DNA from 4 places in the Shewanella sp. MM_2022_3 genome. Region 3 is predicted to be linked to each of the others. Evidence: predicted binding sites of a transcription regulator. Region 3 holds the regulator's gene; each other region holds the start of a gene.
The links. Region 3 encodes LexA, which represses DNA repair genes until DNA is damaged. Its sites were predicted from a motif close to TACTGTATNNNNATACAGTA; they were not measured.

Region 1 (4,207 bases), on a different contig from region 3:
AAGCACTTCTAAGCGCTGCTGTGGTTTGATACATGAAATCGTCCTGAATTGGGTAAGCATGACCAGCTACACCATAAGGTAGCCGTATTTCTATTTGCCCAGCATTATAAGCAGACTGAAGAAAGACGACCAGCCTTGAATAGCGATATCACGCTTCGGAGTCTAATATTTTCGATGAGTTTTCATCTAATACAGGGCTTATCACAACAACCCAAGGTGAAAGTGGTGAAAAAGGACTAATTCTGCGAGGGAGATGAACTGAGTTAAGAATGACAAGCACAAACTTACCAGGGCAAGTTTATATGATTACATTAGGGCGTGTTGACGTTTCATGGTTATTTTTGCAGCAATGTGGCTGGCTTTTATGCAAGGCAAAGTCCGTGCTGTGTAGTTATTCTACATAAACGGACGATAACGCGGCAGAAAAGCCAACCAAATGCTGCCCGAAGGGTTCGTCTGGCAAGCCCTTGCTCTTACTTTCTGTCATAAGAGCCGCTCGTCATTTGAGTAAACTACACATCATTCCTCGTTTCGCGAGCACGAACTTGCCAGAACGAATAAAATTTAATCTCGAAACGTCTACACGCCCTAGTCATCATTATCTTCCAAAGGATCATAATCTAAGGCATAGGTGACTTGTTCGTAATTAAAGCCTTGGCTCAGTAAAAACCGTACTCGTTTGGCTTTTTCTTTCGCAATTTGCTCGCGGGATAGTGAGCCTTTTACTTCAAACACTTTAGGGACCGTATACTTTTTGATGGCTTTCGCTTTTGCCAACTCAAACCAATCATGCTCATTTGCAGATAAGGCAGCTTCGATACAATCTTTAGTCAGCCCCTTTTGAGCAATAGCTTGACGAATGCGTATTGGTCCATGACCACGGGCAATGTGGCTTCGAACGAGAAGCTCGGCATAGCGCTTATCATTGATAAATCCTGACGCTTCACAATCATCAAGCACAGGATCGATATCAGCGACCTCAAAGCCTTTTTCGAGCAGTTTTGTGCGGATTTCTTGGCGGGAATAATCGCGGCGCGCTAACAGCGCGACCGCAATTTGACGGGCAGACTGGCTCAGAATACTTCGCCTGTTTCTAAATCAATATTCCCCTCGATATTATCATCATCGGATGCTGATGATGCCAGTGCACTTGGGTTACTCAATAATAACTCACGCAATGTCTTATCGATTTCAGCGGCAATGGCTGGGTTTTCAGTCAAATATTTACCCGCATTGGCACGGCCTTGACCAATTTTATCGCCCTTGTAGCTATACCAAGCACCAGCTTTCTCAATCAGTTTATGGGCTACCCCTAAATCGACTAACTCGCCAGTACGGTTGATACCTTGACCGTAAAGGATTTGAAACTCAGCCTGCTTAAATGGTGCAGCCACTTTGTTTTTAACCACTTTGACACGAGTCTCGTTACCAACCACTTCATCGCCTTCTTTGATAGCACCAGTACGGCGAATATCTAAACGAACAGAAGCATAGAATTTCAGAGCATTACCACCCGTTGTGGTTTCTGGGTTACCAAACATCACACCAATCTTCATACGAATTTGGTTGATGAAGATTAACAGTGTATTCGATTGCTTGAGGTTACCCGCTAACTTACGCATCGCTTGGCTCATCATACGCGCCGCTAAGCCCATGTGTGAGTCACCGATTTCGCCCTCAATCTCTGCCTTGGGGGTTAATGCCGCGACCGAGTCAACGATGATCACATCTACCGCGCCAGAACGGGTTAACGCATCACAGATCTCAAGGGCTTGTTCACCGGTATCGGGTTGTGAACACAATAAGTTATCAATATCTACACCTAACTTTTTCGCGTAGATAGGATCGAGAGCGTGCTCCGCATCGATAAAGGCACAGGTTTTACCTTCGCGCTGAGCAGCTGCAATCACTTCTAATGTCAGAGTTGTCTTACCTGATGATTCAGGGCCATAAATCTCAACAATACGGCCCATTGGTAGGCCGCCCGCACCGAGGGCAACGTCAAGGGAAAGAGAACCAGTAGAAATGGTCTCAACATCCATAGAGCGGTCTTCGCCCAGCTTCATGATGGAGCCTTTACCAAATTGCTTCTCAATTTGGCTCAATACCGCAGCAAGTGCTTTCTCTTTGTTTGGATCGACCTTCATTCCTGTTCCCTCATCTAGACAGCATCAGTACTGTCAAAAGTGATATTCAATTTAATAAAGCGGGTGATCAAAAAGCGAGGCTCTTTGTCGTAATCTGCTGACTAGTATACTGTACAATCATACAGTATCAATACCTGTGAATGAATTATTTTTATACCTGAAAATTTTCCCGTTTAGACAAGCTTTTACCCACCCATACTGCAGATTTATCAAGATATCAGTGAATATCCACGCTTTGAGGATCAATTTTCTGTAAATTGTTGCTAAGATTGGCGCCAATTGATTTTAGACAGTAATAGTGTAAATCAACTGATTTTATCTCCCATTACTGTATGACTTTATTCCCTATTTCAGGGCCGGCATAGCGGACGATAACGATTTAATGAATCCTATAGATACCGATGATTTAGAAAAACATACCCCGATGATGCGTCAATATTTGACCATGAAAGCAGAGCATCACGACATGCTGCTGTTTTATCGTATGGGTGACTTCTATGAACTCTTCTATGATGACGCCAAACGAGCCTCTGAATTATTGGGCATTTCCCTTACGGCCCGAGGCAAAAGTGGTGGCGACCCGATCCCGATGGCGGGTATCCCTTACCATGCAGTTGAAGGCTATCTCGCAAAATTGGTTCAAATTGGCCAATCGGTTGCGATTTGTGAACAAATTGGCGATCCTGCCACCTCAAAAGGTCCGGTTGAGCGTAAAGTCGTACGCATTGTCACCCCAGGAACCTTAACCGATGAAGCGCTATTGCAGGAGCGGCAAGACAATCTGTTGGCCGCGGTTTATCAAGGCAAAGTGGGCTTTGGCTATGCGACTCTTGATGTGTCTTCTGGCCGTTTCGTGATTGCCGAATTAGAAACGAAGGAGTCCCTCGAAGCCGAGTTGCAACGTACGAATCCGGTCGAAATTCTTTATAGCGAAGATTTTGGTGCACTGGAGTTATTGCATCATTTTAAAGGCAAACGTCGCCGCCCTGAGTGGGAATTTGATTACGATACCAGTATCAAACTGCTGTTGGCCCAGTTTGGCACTAAGGATTTACACGGTTTCGGCATAACCGATGCTCGCCTATCGCTGCAAGCGGCAGGCTGCTTGATGCAGTACGTAAAAGACACCCAGCGCACCGCCCTGCCCCATATCAATGCTATTACCCGTTTTAATCAAACCGATACGATTGTCTTGGATGCGGCAACGCGCCGCAACCTCGAGCTGACACAAAATTTGAGTGGTGGTCGGGATAACACCCTAGCAGCTGTGCTCGACAATACTGCAACAGCAATGGGCAGCCGAATGCTGCAACGCTGGATCCATCAGCCGCTGAGGGACCATGCCCAGATTTTTGCTCGCCAAACGGCCGTGAATGAATTACTCAAGACTACGGCCCATGAGTCATTGCATGAGCAGCTTAAAGCCCTAGGCGATATCGAACGTATCATGGCAAGGCTGGCACTGCGTACCGCTCGTCCAAGGGATTTTGCTCGCCTACGCCAAGCATTAAATCTATTGCCACAGTTGCAGCAGTCACTCACGCAGCTAAGTGCCCCCCATACAGTGAAACTAGGCCAACTCTTAGGCGAGTTTCCCGAAGAGCAACAACTGCTTGAGCGCGCCATTGTCGATAACCCGCCCATGCTTATCCGTGATGGCGGCGTAATCCGTGAAGGCTACAATGCCGAATTAGACGAATGGCGTGGCTTAAGTGAAGGTGCCAGCGATTATCTAGTACAACTCGAAGCGCGGGAAAAAGAACGCACTGGCATTGCTACGCTGAAGGTAGGCTACAACCGAGTCCATGGTTACTACATTGAAGTCAGCCGTCTGCAATCACAGCAAGTGCCATTAAATTACCAACGCCGTCAAACCCTTAAGAATATGGAGCGTTATATCACGCCCGAGCTTAAGGAATATGAAGAAAAAGTGCTGTCGAGCCAAGGTAAGGCGCTCGCTCTTGAAAAACAACTGTGGGACGAATTGTTTGATTTAATCCTCCCCAAATTGCATGAGCTACAAGCCTTTGCCAGAGCAGCCGCCGAACTCGATGTGCTCA
Region 2 (4,207 bases), on a different contig from region 3:
CAATGCTGCGAGAAAATGCATTCATCACCGCTTGGAACACATCCTCACTATTGGTCTGAGTCAAACGTTTGATGGCGTTGTTATAACGTTTTTGCAGAATCTCAACAATTTCAGGCCATTTTTTGCCAGTAAGCTTGAGATTCAACGCATCGTATTTCACTCGCTGACGCCAAAGCTCATTGATTTCAGCTTGATCTTTTGGCCAAGCGACATCTTCCCTATCGTACTCGTAGGCATCACCAGGAACGGTAAAATCCATTTCTTTATCGAGCAGAGAAAGCGCGTACACAAAGCCTTCGTAGCGACGTTTTTGAACCAAATCAAACATTTTGTAGGCGGGGTCGAGTTCACCTGAACTCAGCATATCGTCAAACTGATTGATATAAGGCTTAAAACTGTCGACATCGGCTTGGGTCAGCACATTGCGACGGTAATCAAGTTGCTGTAAATAGCGGTCAAAAATCTGCGCAGAAAACGCGTCATCGAGCGCAAATCGATGGTAATGCGAACGAGTGTATAAATCTGTCACTCGTTTACTGGCCACTTTATGCTGCGCTTCCTGCTTGAGAGTGGGTAACTCGCTGATTTGAATCGTAGGAGGCACAGCCCAAGCCGAAAATCCGACAAAAACAGTGGCGATGGATGTAGCCAAAATGAGTTTTCGCATCAACAAGTTACTCCGTGAGATTAAATGATTACAGCAGAATATGTTCTGCTTTCACTTTTATCGTTAAGCCGCTATCAAGCTGAACATGAATGTCTTCTTTGTTAATATCAGTGATCACGCCGGCTACTGGCGTCATCCCTAATTTAACATTGACACGCTGTTTTTTCGCTAAATCGGTCAATTGCGCTTGCACTAAGTTAACAGCAGGCTCTGCCTTAGGCGCCGCTTTTACTGGACGCTCAGTCTTACGGGCAGGAACAGCTACTTTCTTAGGGGCTTTTTTCGCAGGAGCTTTACCCGCTGGAGCCGCTTTCGGTGCTTGAGCAGCACGCTTAGCTTTGGCTTTTTCTTGGCTTTCTTTCAACATAGCTTGAGCATGATCAATATGCTCTTGTTCTAACTCACCACAAGGCTGACCATCAAGATCGACACGTTGGGCACCGGCTTTTACTGATTTGAGGTAGCGCCAGCTGCTGGTATAGCGTCTTAACGCCACTCGCAGTTGCGTTTTACTGACTTTAGAATCATCAGCCAACCTTTCAGCCAAATCTTGAAACAATCCGATTTTTAATGGCTTAGTTTCACCTTCAGCAATAAAGCACAAAGGAAATGTTTCATACAAGTACGCCAAAATTGCGTTGGTGTCGGTCAACTTATCTGTTGATTCCATCATTACTTCCACAGTTAAAAAGGGACATCGAATTCGAAGCGATATAAATCAGCTTCTTACGTGTCGTTTATCTTGGTTATGCTCACTATTGAGCCAAAGTACAAATTAGCATTCTCGCCGAGTTAACTAAAGTTAAAAAAATATCAGTTAACCATTTTATGGCAAAACCCAGCAAACTTATTCAGACAATACCAAATAAGCCATATCTGGGCATGCGCTATTATAAGGCGCACGCCACCGATTGCGACCATGAATTATGCGTTATTGTACGCAAATTAAGCAAATAGGCAGCTTTCGAAGCTTTTTACCAATAATTCCAAGCCCTTTTGGTCTTCCTCATCGAAGCGATCAAAAATAGGACTATCGATATCCAGCACAGCAATCACCTTACCATCGGCCCGCACTGGGATCACAATTTCGGAATTACTGGCCGAATCACAGGCGATGTGGCCATCAAATTGATGTACATCGGCAACCCGTTGAGTTTGATTAGCCAATGCAGCGGTGCCACACACGCCTTTACCCATCGGAATGCGGGTACAAGCCACTTTACCTTGGAATGGGCCTAATACTAACTGTTCGCCGCGCATAACGTAAAAACCTACCCAGTTTAGTTCGGTTAGGTTGTCATTAAGCAGGGCTGAAAAGTTAGCCATGGCAGCCACTAAATCATCTTCGCCTTCGAGTAACGCTAACGCTTGACGGTTCAGTGATTCATAAAATTGCGGTTTCATATGCTTCCTAAAAATTATTCAGCAGCATCGTCCTTCTTAGACGCTTTTTTGGCTGTGTTTGGTTTTGTTGGCGTACTATTAACTTGAACCACGCCTTTAAGCAAGTTTGTTAGCTCATCTTTATTGTTAGCAAAATAGAATGCGAGCTGTTCGGTTAGACTTTCATCAATCCCAAGTTCCGCTTTCTGAATAAATGGAATGAGGTTATCAGCGATGTCGAGCATCTTATCGTAGGCATCAGCCTCCTTTTTCGATGTGAATGTCATCTTTTCTACCCCTTCTCTTACCACGACAAACTGTGTAATAACTGCCATGACCGCCCTCGCACTGTTTTTATATACAGTAACCAGAATGACATAAAGTGAACTAGTGATGCAAGTGTTCTGATTATTCTGATATTATGACTGCGCTTTATGTTGTGGAGATGGGTCAATCAATTTGATATCTCACCTTATAATTTGTTGTTTTCGGATTATTTGCTCAATCTCAGTGGCTTTGGGGCTAATATAATATTTTTATATGCATGACAATACAGCAGAAAACTCTGTAATCCTCTGTCGTTCCTGCGACTTGGCCATTCGGAAACGTGCCCTCCCAACTGGGGTCAGAGCATTGTGTCCGCGTTGCAACACCGCACTTTATGACACTCCATACTGTTCAGTAAATGGCATGTTGGCACTGTGCATTACCGCGTTGGTGTTCTATTTTCCTGCTAACTTTTTTCCTGTGCTAGAAATCCATTTTCTGGGCAGTATTCGCACAACAACGGTATTTCAAGGCGCTTTTGCCGTCTTCGAACAAGGTTATTGGGTGGTGGGATTAGCCGTACTTGCTGCCGCAGTGGTTGGCCCTGGTTTATTGATCCTATCGATTCTTGCGCAAATTTTGATTATAAAATGGGGGCTTGCAAGCCCATTTTGGCGCCATAGTCTCAAACAATTACTCACATTTCAGGGGTTCCTTTCGCAGCTGACGATGCTTGAGATTTATGTGATTAGCTTCCTCGTCTCATCATTTCAATTATCTGATTTTTCGGATATTTATTTTGGAATGGGTACCTTTTGCTTCACCATGCTTTTTTTAGTCACCCTGTTTTTACAGCGTGAATACGATATTGAGCATATGTGGGGTCTTCTTATGCAGGAACATCACTGATATGAAGCAGCAAGGAAAGGATTTAGGCCTGTGTTTGTGCCGCGTTTGTAGGCAACTCAATAGCAGTGAGGATAGCCACTGTAGTCGTTGTGAGTCAGAATTACAGGTCCGCGATTACAACAGCTTACAAAAAAGTTGGGCGCTGCTTATTACTGCCGCCATTTTATTGGTTCCAGCCAACCTCTATCCCATTACGGTGCTCACCAATCAGGGAAAGGTACGTCACGATACGATCTTTTCCGGAATTGTTCATTTAGTCCAATCGGATATGTTACCCATCGCCATTATTGTGTTTATTGCCAGTATTTTAGTGCCTTGGGTAAAGATTATCGGCTTAGCCACTTATCTGTGTGCTATCAGTTTCAACCTGCCAATTTCAAAGCAAAAACTTATGGTGGGATTTCATGTTATTGAGTGGATTGGCCGCTGGTCGATGCTCGATTTATTTGTGATCTCGCTGACCGTTGCCCTGGTGAATATGGGGCAATTACTCGATGCAAAGCCTGCACCCGCGGCCACGGCATTTGCATTGGTGATTTTACTGACGCAACTTGCCGCAAAAGTTTTAGACACTCGTTTACTCTGGGATCGACTGGAACCTCAAGATGACACAAATTGAATCGCCAAAAGTTGTGAAGAAAAAGCTCTTTTCGCCGATTTGGCTGCTCCCGATTGTGGCGCTCGCGCTTGGCGCATGGCTGGGTATTAAGAGCATCAAAGAATCGGGCATTGAAATTCAAATCCACTTCCCCAGTGCTACGGGGATCGACGTGGGCAAAACCTTAGTCAAATACCAAGGCTTAACCGTTGGTAAGGTAAAAGATATCGGTATTGATGATGATCTTAAAGGCGTTAACGTGAAGGTGATGATGGACTATCGCGCTAAGCCTTTCTTAAATAAAGAAACCCTCTTCTGGTTAGTTACCCCAAAGGCCAGCATCACAGGCGTTGAAGGTCTGGATGCGCTGTTTTCAGGCAACT
Region 3 (4,207 bases):
TTCACCGCTGGGGTTAACCAAGTCGGTTTTTGCTCAGGATCATCAGCCACTTCACTGCGCCAGTTAGGTGCCGTTTCATTCAAGAAATTTTGCAATGTAATCGGCTCACCAAAGTTGACATAACCTTGGCCAAAATTACCTAATTTACGAATAGCACCAAAGACTTGCCATACAGATTCTTTCTGTTTTTTCTTACCGCTTAGCTCTTTGTGATAGGTCGCCACTTCCATCACGTGATCGTAGCCTAAATACACAGGCACTAAGGTGACTGGGCGTTCGATACCACGCAGCACACTGTTGATCGTCATAGCGATCATGCCCGTTTTAGGCGCCAATAGACGACCGGTACGAGAACGGCCACCTTCAGAGAAATACTCAACCGAATATCCCTTAGCAAACAGCTGATCGAGGTACTCACGGAACACTGCCGTATAGAGTTTGTTGCCGTTAAAACTACGGCGAATAAAGAAAGCCCCGCCACGGCGGAACAGCGGCCCCGCAGGCCAGAAGTTTAGGTTGATACCCGCAGCAATATGCGGTGGCACCATACCTTGGTAATACAGAATGTAAGATAACAGCAGGTAATCCATATGGCTGCGATGGCAGGGCACATACACAATCTCATGACCATCGTGGTGTAACTGCCGAATATGCTCGGCACCTTTGATGTTAATACCGCTGTAGAGCTTGTTCCATAACCACGTTAAAAAGCGCTCGGCAATACGTACGAGACTATCGGAATAATTCGCCGCAATTTCATCAAGATATTCAATTGCCGTTTCACGCGCTTGGGTTTCAGAAATCTTCTTGCTCGCGGCTTCTTCCTGAATCGCCTTGCGTAAGGATTCAGATTTCAGCAAGGAATGGAATAACGCCTGACGATTAGGCAACACAGGCCCCGTCATCACCTTACGTTGGCGGCGGAAATGTACTCTCGCTACTCGAGCCAATTTATGGGCAATGCCCATATCGGTACCATGTTCGTCGGCCATGTAACGCAGCGATACCGCATTAGAAAATTGCACAAAGTTATGACGGCCCAAAAATAGGATCATCAAGCACTTACGTAACCAAGTAGGGTTCTCGCGCTCAAGCACTGCCGCCTTCATGGTGTCGTCTTCTTTACCCGGAGTACGACCCCAATACAGACTCACAGGCACCAGCTGTATATCTAACTCTGGCTTTTCCTTATGGACGGCCAACAAACGCATAAAACATTCGAGGAATGGCTCATTGCTGGCGCGTTCACCAAATAAGGGCTTACGACCTTCAAGGCATACCACCCGTGGCGCCACAACGCCATTCACCACCAGCGGCTCGTAAGGGCTTGGCAAACCAAGTTTCGTGGTGATCTCGCTTAACGCAGCAATATCACTCAGGGATTCTGTTTTCATTACATAAGCAAGCGGTCTGGAGGCATCCAGATTCAGATCGGCAAAGGGATCCTGTGGCACAACAATAGTGTGCACTAAGTGCTTTTGGATCCAACGTAATGATTTCAACCAAAGAGAGTCTTGTTTAGGCATTATTCTTATGCAATGTAAGTACGTTCATTAGCCCCATAGAATACCAGATTCTAGAGAATATACCCAAACAACCTAAAGATGCAGGATTCAGCGGCTGATTTTAATGACTTAGTAACGCACTTTAGGCAACACCATTTATTGATACCGTGCAAATGGCATTCACCCCATAGATGACGATTATGGTTATTTGCAGATCTAGCTGACCAAGTTAAAAGTGGTTAATACTTGCACTACCAATAATACTGTATATAATAACAGTAACTGTATAGAAAAACAGGAAATACCATGAGACCGTTGACGCCACGCCAAGCCGAAATTTTAGAGCTGATTAAACGTAATATTGCCGAGACTGGCATGCCACCCACTCGGGCCGAAATTGCCACCCGTTTGGGTTTTAAAAGTGCAAATGCCGCAGAAGAACACCTTAAGGCATTGGCGAAAAAAGGCTGCATCGAGATCATGCCTGGTACTTCCCGCGGGATCCGTCTCCCTGTAGAGGAAGAAGATAACCGCGAAACAGGCTTGCCACTGATTGGCCAAGTGGCAGCGGGTGAACCTATTCTCGCCCAAGAGCATGTCGAACAGTATTACCAAGTCGACCCCAGCATGTTCCACCCTGCTGCCGATTTCCTGCTGCGCGTAAAAGGCGACAGTATGAAGAATATCGGCATCCTTGAGGGTGACCTGCTTGCCGTTCATAAAGTACAACAAGCGCGCAATGGACAAGTTGTTGTTGCTCGCGTTGATGATGATGTAACCGTAAAACGCTTTGAAAAAAAAGGTAATTTAGTCTACCTACATGCCGAGAATGAAGACTATTCACCGATTAAAGTCGATTTGAGTTTCCAAAGTCTAACAATTGAAGGGCTCGCCGTAGGGGTGATCCGCAATGGAGATTGGCTATGAACAAACTATTAGGTAATGCCCCGCGTCACCCCGGTTTATGGCTCGATACGGTTCGAGATACAGAGACCGACTGGCAGCATACATCAATAGTCACTATGCCAACTCAGAGCCAAGGGCGCCAAGAGCTGACACAGCTGAGCAAACAACTTGCCCAACTGAGCCAACAGGGAAGATGGATAGTGCTCATCAACCCACCTAGTATTGGCTACAAGCAGCTATTAGCAAACGCAGGTGTGCGTATGGATCGCGTACTATTGGTTCACGCAAAAGATGAGGTCGAAACCCTTTGGGCGATGGAAAAAGCCTTAACCAGTGGCACATCTAGCGCAGTGATTACTTGGATTAACGCCCTAGATACTCGCGATAATCGTCGCCTACAAATTGTAGCAAAGAGCGCACGTGCAATGGGTATCGTGCTTGAAGGTTCAACGAATGACCAACCTTCTAGCATCAATCTCACACAATCGGCTAAATTTACTCAACCCGCATTTTTCAGCTCTGTTCATTAAAAATTTTTCACACCGTATTTAGCCTTGAAAGCCGCCTCACCTGTGAATGTGAGGCTTTTTTTTGGCAATTTTTCAGACAATTAGAAAAAGAAGTGATCTTGATCAATTTTTAAACAGCAAGTATGTTTGATTTAGGCGCACATGATATATCGCCTGTTTAGGCAGAAATATCGCGTTATTTTCGAATATCGCTCGCCCACAAAAATTGAGAATAATGGGTTTATTCAGCAGTATGTGCCAGTGTGGCTAATACCAGCAGTAACAATACTTGATCATAAGTAAGCCGCCAACGCACGTTGAAGTCAGAAACACTTTTTTGGGAACTGAAGAGTTTGCATAGAGTTGAGACTTACTGTGTTGCTCTTCTTTGTAGTTGCTATTTGCAATTAGCAGAGGAGAAGTCTTGTGAAGCAATGGTTGTATTGTTTACTCGTGGTGCTATTCGCCCCACCGTTGGCCGCAGCAGACATGCGGTTCAATATGACGCCTGGCGTAACAGAAATCAGTGGCAAGGTATACCACCTGCACATGACGATTCTGTATATCTGCTGCGCGATAGGCTTAGTGGTTTTTGGCGTTATGATTTATGCCATGATCAACCACAGAAAATCCAAGGGCGCGGTCGCGTCACACTTCCATGAGAGTACAAAAGTTGAGATCGCTTGGACGATAATTCCCTTTATCATTCTGATCTTAATGGCGATTCCGGCAACTAAAACTCTGATTGCCATGGAAGACCCCAGCAATGCCGATCTCACGGTAAAAGTCACAGGATCGCAATGGAAGTGGCATTACAGCTATTTCGATCAAGATATTGAGTTTTACAGTATTCTCGCCACACCAAGACCTCAAATCGAAGGTAGTGAGGCCAAGGGAGAGCACTACTTACTCGAGGTCGATAAGCCCCTTGTCCTGCCTGTAAATAGAAAAATCCGCTTTCTGATGACTTCTGAAGATGTTATCCATTCATGGTGGGTACCAGATTTTGCAGTGAAAAAAGATGCTAACCCAGGGTTTATCAACGAGGCGTGGACCCGTATCGATAAACCCGGCATTTACCGTGGTCAATGTGCCGAACTTTGCGGCAAAGATCATGGATTTATGCCGATAGTGGTTCAGGCACTGCCCGAAGCCGAGTTCGATGCTTGGGTTGCAGAACAAAAACAAGCTGCCAATGCCGCAGCGCAAGCCGCACAAGCCGCCTTATCACAAACACTGAGTAAAGAAGAGCTGATGACTCAAGGTGAGCAAGTTTACCTTGGTCAC
Region 4 (4,207 bases), on a different contig from region 3:
TCTATAACCCATTCAAAATGAAAAAAATTGTTTATCAAGGTTTTATTTTAACCAATAGCGAAGGCCGTACCGATACCTGGAAACTCACCATAGGCGGGCAAAACCGTATTGGTTCTCTATTTGAATTACGCCGTTTAGTGAATTATTACCGTGAGCTTGGGATTGTGCCCGCCACCCGCGCGAGCCTGCAAGATGCTAAGCAAACGCAAAACTCCATGAGCCAAAATACTTTAAAACCCCGTAAACGTTAATCTTAAGCCATTGAAAAAAGTTCGGGCGCTTTGGATTGCATAAACTCGATAAACACCTTCACTTTCAGCGGTTGCTGACTACGTTGGTGATATAGAATCGAAATCCTACGTTGTTCGCCAATCCATTCCGGTAAGAGCACTTTTAAACGCCTTTCTTTAATCTGTTGTTTTACAAATAATTCTGGCCCATACAGAATACCACCATGGTCTAAGGTCGCCTGAATCGCGCCATGGAGATCCGTGAGCGTGAGTTTTGTTGGGCCATTAAAATAGAAAGACTCGCCATTAGGATGCTTTAAATGCCAATTAAACAGCGGCCAAACTTTGATCAACTGATGGTTTTCAAGATCATCGGGATGGATCAATTCAGGGGCATGGGCTAAATATTCCGGCGTCGCAAACAAACGATAATCAAGCTCACCTAAAGTACTCGACACCCAAGAAGAATCAGGCTGTGCACCACCGACAATCGCGACATCAATCCCTTTATCAATTAAATCCACTAACTCATTGCTTTGGGAAATGTGTAAACGAATATCGGGATATAAACGGCCAAACTCGTTTAATGCGTGAATAAAGATAATTGAAATAATTGAGATTGGCGCAGCTATCCGCAATGTGCCTTCAGGTTTATCGCTGCCAATGCCACTGAGCTCATCGAACTGTGCAATCGCACTCTGATATCGCTGAAATAACGCTAAACCTTCCTCGGTTAATCGCAGCTTGCGGGTACTTCGCATAAACAATTGCTTATCGAGTTTTTCTTCAAGCTTGGCCAGCTTACGGCTCACGGTGGCGATAGGCATATCGAGCACTTTCGCGGCTTGAGAAAAACTGCCCGCATTCACCAAATGCACAAACAGATAAATTAACTGCAGCTCAGCGCCAACATCATCAGCCATGTTCAATCCCATCGTTTAGCGTGAGTGCCGCTCATAGGTATAAGGCACTAACTCATTGTGTTTTAAACGTAGAATTATTCATTTCTACGACCATAGCGCAATAGCCTCGAAGGCTAATCCTATGCTATTTTGCCCATAAATTTACTGTGCTAGCACCGATTATTGTCAATTCGCTGAGATAGTCGCTGGGACGCTCTTGCTCAGCATGAATAAGATTAAGCGTCAGTAAGCTTGTATTACAGGATAAGAAACACAAAAGGATGAGTGAGGGATATGACCATTTTAACCCCTCTGTTTGCCGTCTTCGGGATCATGCTGCTCGGCACACTTGTGCAAAAACTGCGTTTTCTCCCAGTAGAAACCGACCAAGTGCTTAATCAATATGTTTACTATATTGCGTTTCCTGCCGTTCTCTTGATTGCTCTGGCACAGCAACCGATTGAGGAAATTCTGCAATGGCGGTTTATCGCAGGCTACAGTGCCGCCATGCTGGTGATTTATATCATTTGTATTGGTATATCCTTTGTCGCCAACCCTAAGCAACACGCTATTGCGGCAGTTCGCGCCCTCAATGCCACCTTTGGCAATACCGCATTTATTGGTATTCCGCTGCTGGTGATTATATTTCCTGAACAACAAAGCGCCCTAGTTGCCGCCGCCATAGCCAGTTTATTGTCCGTGCTTATGTTTGCCGTTGCATTAGTTTCGCTTGAGCTCACTACCAATACGCAAAGAAAACATCATGCCCTAGTGATTATGTGTTTAGCCGTCGCTAAAAACCCCATCGTTATCGGCTGCTTTATCGGCATTGCAATTTCGGCATTGGGGATAACACTGCCCTCTGGCGTAGCCATGATGATCCAACAAATTGGCAATACCTCAAGCCCCTGCGCTTTATTTGCCGTTGGCATGGTATTAGCCAAAGCCATGCGCTACCAAAAAGATAGCAAGGTATTTAGCCTGACGAATCTTATCGAACTTAGCCTTATCAACCTCTTTAAATTAATCCTACAACCCGCATTGGTTTTCTTCATGCTTAAAAGCGTGGGCGTTAGTGGAGATTACTTAGTGATGGGTGTAATCCTCAGTGCCTTACCTACGGCGGCCAGCGTCTATTTACTTGCTCAGCGCTATAACACCCAAGCCTCAACCAGTGCGCAGGGGATATTATTTGGCACTATAGTGACTTTTTTTAGCTTACCTATTTTAGAGCAACTTGTTAAAACCTATTCATAAACAAGCGATTAAACTCTAGCTTATTGCAATGTGTCGAATATTTACCCAAAGCCACTTTACTGTATATAAAATCAGTATATACTGTTTATCAATACAGTGATTTGGTAAGTTTTTCGACAGGAACTCATTATGCTTTGCCAACTCAGCATCAATAATTTCGCTATCGTCCGTTTTCTCGAACTGGATTTTCGTCCCGGTATGACCAGCATTACTGGTGAAACTGGTGCAGGTAAATCCATCGCCATCGACGCCTTAGGTTTGTGCCTAGGTAATCGTGCCGATGCCAGCAGTGTTCGCCCTGGTGCAAGTAAAACCGAAGTCAGTGCTCGATTTTCACTACACGATGTCCCCCTTGCCAAACGTTGGCTCGAAGATAACGATCTCGAACTCGATGATGAGTGTATTCTGCGTCGAACTATTGGCAGTGATGGCCGCTCACGCGCCTACATTAATGGCAATCCTGTGCCGTTAACTCAACTGAAATTACTCGGGCAATTGCTGGTCGGTATCCATGGTCAGCACGCCCACCACGCTATGCTAAAGAGTGAGCATCAACTCACCTTGCTCGACAGCTACGCAAATCACAGACTACTGATAGACACAGTGGCAGCAAGCTATCAACGCTGCAAACAAATCGAAGCCGAACTCAAGCAATTAGAAGCCTCACAGCATGAACGTATTGCCCGAAAACAGCTGGTGCAATATCAAGTTGAAGAGCTAGATGAATTCGACCTCAAGGTCGGTGAATTTGAAGACATTGAGCAAGAGCATAAACGCCTCGCCAATGGCACTGAACTGGTGGATAGCTGCCAAGCCAGCCTATATTTACTCACAGATGGCGAAGAGAGCAATATTGAGTCACTGCTTAACAAGGCTGTAAGCCTTGCTGAAAATTTGCAAAGCTATGATCCCGCATTAACCAATGTCAGTACTATGTTGAATGAGGCCCTCATTCAAGTACAAGAGAGCGCGGGAGAATTACAGCATTACCTGAGTAAACTCGAACTCGATCCCGCGCATTTTGCCTATTTAGAGGAACGACTCTCAAAGGCTATGCAACTGGCCCGTAAGCATCATGTTAGCCCTGACAAATTAGCCGAACATCATTTGGCACTAAAAGCGGAACTCACAACCCTCGATGACGATGAAACAAAGTTAGAGGAAATCCAACTCCAAGTTGAAGCGAGTAAAACCGCTTACTTAGCGAACGCACAAAAACTGAGCCAGAGCCGCGCCCGTTATGCGAAAGAACTGGATAAGTTAGTGACTCAATCTATCCACGAACTCAACATGCCCAAGGGGAAATTCACCATTGAAGTGAATTTTAATCCCGAGATTATGTCGGTAAATGGGAGTGATAATATAGAGTTTATGGTCACAACCAACCCTGGCCAGCCTTTACAACCGATTTCACGGGTAGCCTCTGGCGGTGAATTGTCGCGTATCGGTTTAGGCATCCAAGTGATTACTGCAAAAAAGGTTGCCACTCCTACCCTGATTTTCGACGAGGTGGATGTGGGAATTTCAGGCCCGACCGCTGCTGTGGTTGGCAGAATGCTGCGTAGTCTAGGAGAATCGACTCAAGTACTTTGTGTAACCCATTTACCTCAAGTTGCTGGTAATGGCCATCAACATATGTTTGTGAATAAATTCAACAAGGCGGGCAGTACAGAAACCACTATGATGCCTTTGGATAGGGAGCAACGTATCCAAGAATTAGCCAGACTTCTTGGTGGCGATACAATTACTTCTAACACTCTCGCCAATGCACGAGAACTATTACAGTAAAAATACAGTAAGCCACCGCAACGAAAATAA

Region 1: a site for LexA is predicted at 2,255-2,274, ahead of recA (recombinase RecA). Genes of this name have one in related genera too.
Region 2: a site for LexA is predicted at 2,397-2,416, ahead of MMG82_RS11305 (YebG family protein). Genes of this name have one in related genera too.
Region 4: a site for LexA is predicted at 2,469-2,488, ahead of recN (DNA repair protein RecN). Genes of this name have one in related genera too.

The regions. Positions count from the first base shown of each region.
Region 1 is NZ_JAKZGV010000008.1:41,735-45,941, reverse strand. It holds gene alaS (alanine--tRNA ligase) at 1-34, opposite strand, end outside; gene MMG82_RS07020 (regulatory protein RecX) at 589-999, opposite strand; gene recA (recombinase RecA) at 1,074-2,147, opposite strand; gene mutS (DNA mismatch repair protein MutS) at 2,530-4,207, shown strand, end outside.
Region 2 is NZ_JAKZGV010000017.1:72,194-76,400, reverse strand. It holds gene prc (carboxy terminal-processing peptidase) at 1-667, opposite strand, end outside; gene proQ (RNA chaperone ProQ) at 696-1,337, opposite strand; gene MMG82_RS11310 (GAF domain-containing protein) at 1,613-2,071, opposite strand; gene MMG82_RS11305 (YebG family protein) at 2,086-2,385, opposite strand; gene MMG82_RS11300 (paraquat-inducible protein A) at 2,591-3,226, shown strand; gene MMG82_RS11295 (paraquat-inducible protein A) at 3,228-3,845, shown strand; gene MMG82_RS11290 (MlaD family protein) at 3,832-4,207, shown strand, end outside.
Region 3 is NZ_JAKZGV010000004.1:124,764-128,970, reverse strand. It holds gene plsB (glycerol-3-phosphate 1-O-acyltransferase PlsB) at 1-1,526, opposite strand, end outside; gene lexA (transcriptional repressor LexA) at 1,812-2,432, shown strand; gene MMG82_RS04155 (SulA-like leucine-rich domain-containing protein) at 2,429-2,941, shown strand; gene coxB (cytochrome c oxidase subunit II) at 3,347-4,207, shown strand, end outside.
Region 4 is NZ_JAKZGV010000008.1:16,829-21,035, reverse strand. It holds gene MMG82_RS06920 (DUF3319 domain-containing protein) at 18-251, shown strand; gene lldR (LysR family transcriptional regulator LldR) at 254-1,153, opposite strand; gene MMG82_RS06910 (AEC family transporter) at 1,427-2,389, shown strand; gene recN (DNA repair protein RecN) at 2,519-4,177, shown strand.